Regions from separate parts of the Lysinibacillus sp. BNK-21 genome, predicted to be linked through region 2. Evidence: riboswitches for the same ligand, from Rfam matches in the RefSeq annotation. Region 2 holds a riboswitch; the other holds the start of a gene.

Region 1 (3,470 bases), 2.8 Mb from region 2:
TTACAGGCCATTGCCAATGAATCATCTCGTATGCATGAAATGGTGTTGCAATTGCTAGAGCTAGCTAAAAACAAAGAGCAATTGGACATTCATTTCGAACAACTAGAGCTTGCCCCTTTCTTAAATAAAGTAGCTTCACAAATGGAACAGGCTTATCATCGAACATTTAGAATTGATGCGCAGATACCAAAATTTATTTATAGTGATGAAAAAATATTGAAGCAACTACTTTTTATTTTGCTGGATAATGCTAGGAAATATAGTGAGGATGAAGTACGTATTCAAGCCACTGAAACAACCAACCATGTACGTATTACCATCCAAGATTTTGGTATTGGTATTCCAGTCGAGCATATTCCTCATTTGTTTGAGCGTTTCTATCGTGTAACAGAGGATCGTAATCGTAAAACAGGTGGTTCAGGGCTAGGGCTAGCAATAGCACACGAACTGGCACAACAATTAGGTATAACGATAGATGTGAAAAGTAAGCTAGGGGAAGGCTCAAGCTTTACTTTATGTATACCAAAGGAGGGACAGCAATGAAAAAGTGGATGTTAGTAATTGTTGTTATTATCCTTCTTTGTAGTGGAGTAATTTGGTTTGTTCAACATCGTTATTTTTACGTTCAACCTCTTAGTGAAGCGCAGGCTATTCGGCATATTGAGACTATCTACAATGGTCATGTTACACAGGTTGAAAAACAAGGAAATAACTTTGAAATGCTTTTTACGCGTGACGATGTCAAGTATGCAGCTATACTCGATGTTACGACACAACAGGTGACTGATCTAATCCTGAAAGAAGGACATAGTAAATTACTTTTAACAGAAAAGCAGATCAGACAAATGGTTAAAAAGGAATATGGAGATATAGAAAGCGTTATGCTTACAGACTCCATTTACACTGTACGTGTTGAAAATGAGGAAATTCAAAAGGATTTAACGTTTGATGGTTATACTGGCGAACTACTGGCTGAGAAAAAGGTTGAGCCACAAGAACAACCTATCGAAGAGCCTATTATTACTGAGCAACAGGCCATTCAAATAGCTCTTAAGCAATTAAAGGGTGAAGTGGATTCAGTTGATTTTGAAGAAACCCCAGAGGGTGGTTACTATTTAGTTGAGATTGAAACGCAGGAGGACGAAGCTACATTTCAAATTCATGCTGTTTCAGGAAAAGTACTGTCTGTAACATGGGATGACGATCATTAAATCATTCTCATGAAATTCTAATGTTTCTCTTATAGTTCTATCATCTTCACTTGGTAAGCTAAGTTTAGATAAAACAAAGGAGAGATGAACATGAAAAAAATGATCATGATTCCAGCACTAGTAATTACACTGGGAGTGGGTGCAGCGATTGGCTCGACGACTTTATTATCAGGAAATGCCCAAGAAAAAAAGGTCTTATCCATGCAGGAAATTGAGAAGAAAGCTCTAGCGGTAGTGGATGGTACAGTTGCCAATATCGAGTTTGACCAAAATCAGTTTAGCTCTATTTATGAAGTAGAGGTGTATACAGATACAGAAGAATATGATTTAAAATTTGATGCTTATAGTGGAAAATTGCTCAAGCAGAAAAAGGAACGTCTAGATGACGATGATTGGGATGATCATATTCCTGCTACGACTGCTACAACAAAAATAATTACAAAAGAGCAGGCTATCAAGACAGCCCAAACAAAAGCAAAGGGTAAAGTGACAAAAATTAAGCTTGATGATGGTGTATATGAAATTGAACTGAAAGACGGTCAATATGAATACGAAGTAGATGTGGATGCAGTCTCTGGGAACATTATCGACTTTGAACAAGGCTTTGATGACTAATATAATGAGCTGTCTTGAAGGTAGAATATACCTTTAAGGCAGTTTTTATTGTTTATATTGTGGGTATTGACTAGGTATTCAGGAAATTTTCTTTAAGAAGCGATTATTTATATGTTCAAAAAAAGCCTATGCTTTTACTCAAAAAAGAGAAAAATTTTCTTCTTTACTTTTTCAATTAGCAGGCGTAATATGACATCATTATAAAAGTTTCAAATTTCTAAATCGCTGAAGCAACTAAACGCGGGGGAACCAATTTTGATGGATGGCATAGCCATTCTTGGGGTGAATCTCTTCCTTGTGGAGGAGTAGGGCTACTCAGGCCCGAATCCGACAGCTAACCTCGTAAGCGTTAAGAGCAGAAAAGTGGAGCTTGGCAGACGGATGAGCGTCTACAGGTCTTATTTAGTGATGACTTGTAGGCGTTTTTTGATGTAATTTAGAAAGGCGAAACACATTCTATGAAACTAGAAGGTGTTTATCAATGAAATCCTCATTCAAACGTTATGTAATCGGCAAACCATTAAGATCCGATGCGTTAGGGGAACAAAAGCTCAGTAAAACAAAGGCACTGGCCATATTATCGTCAGATGCATTGTCATCAGTAGCCTATGGACCAGAACAAATTTTAATTGTCCTAATGACGGTAGGTACAATGGCGTTTTGGTATTCTTTACCTATTGCCGCTGGAGTGGTTATTCTACTCGTGGCACTGATTTTATCCTATCGTCAAGTTATCTTCGCCTATCCACATGGGGGAGGCGCCTATGTCGTATCACGAGAAAATTTAGGCGTGAATGCAGGTCTTGTTGCAGGGGGTTCTTTGCTTGTTGATTATATTTTAACGGTAGCAGTAAGTGTGTCGGCCGGGACAGATGCCATTACATCTGCATTTCCAAGTCTTCATGCTTATAATGTACCCATTGCTATTATATTTGTGATTTTCTTAACGATTTTAAACTTGCGAGGTGTAACAGAGTCAGCTTCTATCTTGGCGTACCCAGTTTATATATTTGTAGGCGTTATGCTGTTGCTAATCGGGATTGGGCTCTATAATGTGGCAACTGGACAGGTGCCTGCAGAGCTACATCCAAAGATTGGCACACCAGTGGCAGGGATTAGCCTATTTATTTTATTAAAGGCATTTGCTTCAGGAAGCTCAGCGTTAACAGGAGTAGAGGCTATTTCTAACGCTATACCTAATTTTAGAAATCCTGCCCCGAATAATGCTGCTAAAACGCTTTTAGCAATGGGCGCCATTTTAGCCGTTTTATTCATCGGGATTGTTAGTCTAGCTTATTTTTATGGCGTTGCACCAACAGCAGAAGCAACAGTCGTTTCCCAACTAGCAGAAGCTAGTGTTGGTCGGAATTTTCTTTATTATATTGTACAGGGGACAACGGCAATGATTTTAGTACTTGCCGCAAACACAGGATATTCAGCATTTCCCTTGCTTGCTGTGAATTTATCGAAGGATGGTTTTATTCCACGAATCTTCCAAATTCGTGGGGACCGTCTTGGCTATTCAAATGGTATTTTAATGCTAGGTATTGCAGCCAATTTTTTAATTATACTTTTTGACGGGGCCACAGAGCATTTAATTCCGCTCTATGCAGTAGGCGTATTTATTCCCTTTACATTAGCGCA
Region 2 (3,470 bases):
GCACGGTATTCTGGTAGTTCATAGTTGGTATCTGCCATTGCTAATGCATACTTAGGGTCGCGCCCTGACGTTTCTGCTGCTGCTTTCATTTGAGCAAGCCAAGCGCTATTGGCCTTTAGGTCGGCTGCATTACCTGCTGAATCGATAACTGCCGCTGCACCGATTGTTCCATTTGGAACCATGTAGATCTCATCCGCATGTAGGGCTAAAAACGCTCCTGCTGAGTGCGCATCCTTATTAATATAAGCAATCGTTTTTATTTGCGTTGCATCCATAAGCATGGCGATATCGCTTGCTGCATTCACAAAACCGCCAGGCGTATGTATTTCTAAGATAATCGCCTCAGCATTGTTTTCTTCAGCCTCTTTAAAAGCTCGTTCTAAAAATGCATGAAGTCCTCGCTCTACTTCATTATGAATCGGAACATGATAAACCTTATTACTGGCAAAAGCCGAAGTTAATGGAAACGCTAACAAAAAAGTCATCCATATCACTAGTAAATAGCTGAGGATTCTCCGTTTTCGCATCTTTTTCCCTCCCTTCTAACATGCCTCTCCTCTGTATATACGGTCAATCATGCGAAAAGTTTCACAAATCTTAAAAAATTTATTAATTATTTATCATTCGATCTAATGCCAATTACTAACACTTAGTATGTGCAAAAAAGCCGAATGAATCAAAGTGATTTCATTCGGCTTTTTCATATGTACGTAAAGTTGAGCAATGTAAAATACCTGAAATTAATCAAAAATGTGATTAATTTCAGGTATAACTTTGTCTGCTCAGTGAATCATACAATTGCGTGTTATGAACGTAGGGATTTTTAATGGGAAATTAAATTACCACTTACGTTTACGTGCAGCTTCTGATTTCTTTTTACGTTTTACGCTAGGTTTTTCGTAGAACTCGCGCTTTCTAACTTCTTGAATTGTACCACTTTTTGATACAGTACGTTTGAAGCGGCGAAGAGCATCTTCAAGCGATTCGTTTTTGCGAACGACAGTTTTTGACATCTCTCTTTCCCTCCCTCCGAACACACGTCAATACACAATTAGGCAAATCACCTTCTGTTGTGTACTAAAAAATTATATCGTATTGTCTAATAATGGTCAATAGAAAGTATGCGAAATTATCAAGTGAATTTTTGGTTTTATTTTTGCTCGAATTATTCACACACAATTCGCCCACAATAAAAATAATTACATTTTCTTAACAATTAAGGGGTTTACAAAAAATAGAATAAGGGCGTAGAATAATCACATTCAATTTCATATCGGCCAAATCTCAACTATTTGAGAACGGAGGAACCAATCTTTTGGGGTTAATTCTGCTTTAGCAGAAGGGATGAGAAAGCTCTTTCGCCATCCTACCCGTCAGCTAACTTCGTCGGCTAAAGCGAAGGAGGTCGTTATTGACCACCATTATTAGCATGCTTTCTACCCTTTTCATGCTCTAATCGTAGGTCTTTTTATTATGCCATCTAACAAACAGTTGTTTACTATTCAGAATTGAGGAAATATTAAATGAACAATTTTAAAAGAGCATTAAATCCTCCCAAAATTCTTGTACTGGGCTTTGCCCTTATCATTGCCATAGGTACGTTTCTTTTAACAATGCCATTTTCTACTGAGGATGGGAAGGGTTTGCCCTTTTTAGATGCTTTATTCACTGCTACATCAGCTACTTGTGTCACAGGTTTAATTGTAGTTGATACAGGTGATACCTTCTCTATTTTTGGCGAAGTGGTCCTTTTATTCTTAATCCAAATTGGCGGTTTAGGATTTATGACATTTGCCACATTATTATTTTTACTGCTTGGAAAGAAAATTTCATTAAAAGAAAGACTGCTGCTTAAAGAAGCATTTAATAATATCTCTATTGCTGGTCTTGTTCGATTAGTGAAAAGAATATTGCTCTTTACAGCATGTATTGAAATAATCGGTGGTCTAATTCTATCGATTCGTTTTTCTTTTGATATGCCTATTGGAAAGGCCCTTTATTTTGGATTTTTTCATGCCATATCCAACTTCAACAACGCGGGCTTCGATTTAATGGGTGGCTTTAACGGAATGACTGCCTATGTTGATGACCCCTTTGTTGTTTTCACCATCTGTGCTCTTATTACAATCGGTGGATTAGGCTTTATTGTGATGAATGAATTGTATGAATATCGTGTAACTAAAAGGCTTTCTGTCCATTCAAAAATAGTCTTAGTAACGACACTTTTGCTCACTGTTAGCGGAACCATTTTGATATTTTTGTTTGAGTATGGCAACCAAAAAACTCTTGGACCATTATCCGAATGGGGTAAAGTATTAGGTTCCCTTTACCAAGCGGTTACACCACGAACTGCTGGCTCCAATACACTGGCTATTGGGGACTTAACGCATTCTACATTATTTTTAATGATTCTTTTCATGTTTATTGGGGCAGGCTCTGGGTCGACTGCTGGAGGTATTAAAATCACAACCTTTGCTGTTTTAGTAGCTACTATGTGGTCACAAATTCGAGGAAAAGAAGATGTCGTTCTCTTTAAACGTAGAATTGTTACTGAAACTATCTTAAAGGCTTTGACGGTTACAATGTGTGGAGGATTAATTGTTGTAGTCGTGACGATTATTCTCAGTATCACGGAACAGCATCATAGCTTTATGATGTACTTATTTGAGGCTACCTCTGCGTTTGGTACTGTTGGTCTTTCGATGGGCCTAACTCCAGAGCTAACACCTGCTGGTCGTCTTCTTCTGATTATTACAATGTTCGCAGGAAGAGTAGGACCATTAACCATTGCTTTTGCCATTGCAAAACGAAGAAAAAAAGAGAGTTTCCGCCACCCAAAAGGAAATATTATGATTGGATAACCAAATGAGAGGAAGACAGAACGCTATGACCATTAAACAATACGCTGTGATTGGCTTAGGTAGATTCGGAACAAGCGTCGCTCGCAGATTGCATGAAGCTGGACAGGAAATATTAGGAATTGACATAAATGAAGAAAGAGTAGAGGATGCCGAACCCTATGTGACTCACGCTGTGGTTGCAGATACAACAGAAGAAAAAGCCTTAAAATCGATTGGTATTGGTAACTTCGATTGTGTTATCGTAGCGATCGGTAATGATATGCAATCTAGTATTTTAACCGTCTCTTTATTAAAAGAGCTAGGGATCAAAAAAGTGATCGCAAAGGCACTTGGTAAAAGACATGGGCAAGTGTTAGATAAAGTAGGAGCTGATTGGATTATTTACCCAGAAAGAGATATGGGTGAACGTGTAGCCAATCAACTCCTATCCCCAAATATGTTGAATTATATCGAATTATCAAAGGAATACAGCATTGAAGAAATTATGATTCCTTCCAAAATGGCCGGACAAAACCTTCGGGATTTAGACTTGCGCGCAAAATATAACGTCAGTGTAATTGCGATTGTGCGCGAAGGTGAAATTATTATCTCCCCTTCTCCTGAGCAAAT

What was found. Region 2 has a riboswitch for cyclic di-AMP ahead of ACMGGO_RS07100 (TrkH family potassium uptake protein). Riboswitches for the same ligand answer to the same signal wherever they lie in the genome.
Region 1: linked by a shared signal. The riboswitch ahead of ACMGGO_RS21355 (APC family permease) and the one ahead of ACMGGO_RS07100 (TrkH family potassium uptake protein) in region 2 are both predicted to bind cyclic di-AMP.

What each region holds. Positions count from the first base shown of each region.
Region 1 is NZ_JBLQTS010000001.1:4,250,633-4,254,102, reverse strand. Features, by position in the region: gene ACMGGO_RS21370 (HAMP domain-containing sensor histidine kinase) at 1-543, shown strand, start outside; gene ACMGGO_RS21365 (PepSY domain-containing protein) at 540-1,211, shown strand; gene ACMGGO_RS21360 (PepSY domain-containing protein) at 1,302-1,826, shown strand; cyclic di-AMP (ydaO/yuaA leader) riboswitch at 2,040-2,189, shown strand; gene ACMGGO_RS21355 (APC family permease) at 2,308-3,470, shown strand, end outside.
Region 2 is NZ_JBLQTS010000001.1:1,405,073-1,408,542, reverse strand. Features, by position in the region: gene ACMGGO_RS07110 (NfeD family protein) at 1-527, opposite strand, end outside; gene rpsU (30S ribosomal protein S21) at 840-1,013, opposite strand; cyclic di-AMP (ydaO/yuaA leader) riboswitch at 1,266-1,407, shown strand; gene ACMGGO_RS07100 (TrkH family potassium uptake protein) at 1,524-2,861, shown strand; gene ACMGGO_RS07095 (potassium channel family protein) at 2,887-3,470, shown strand, end outside.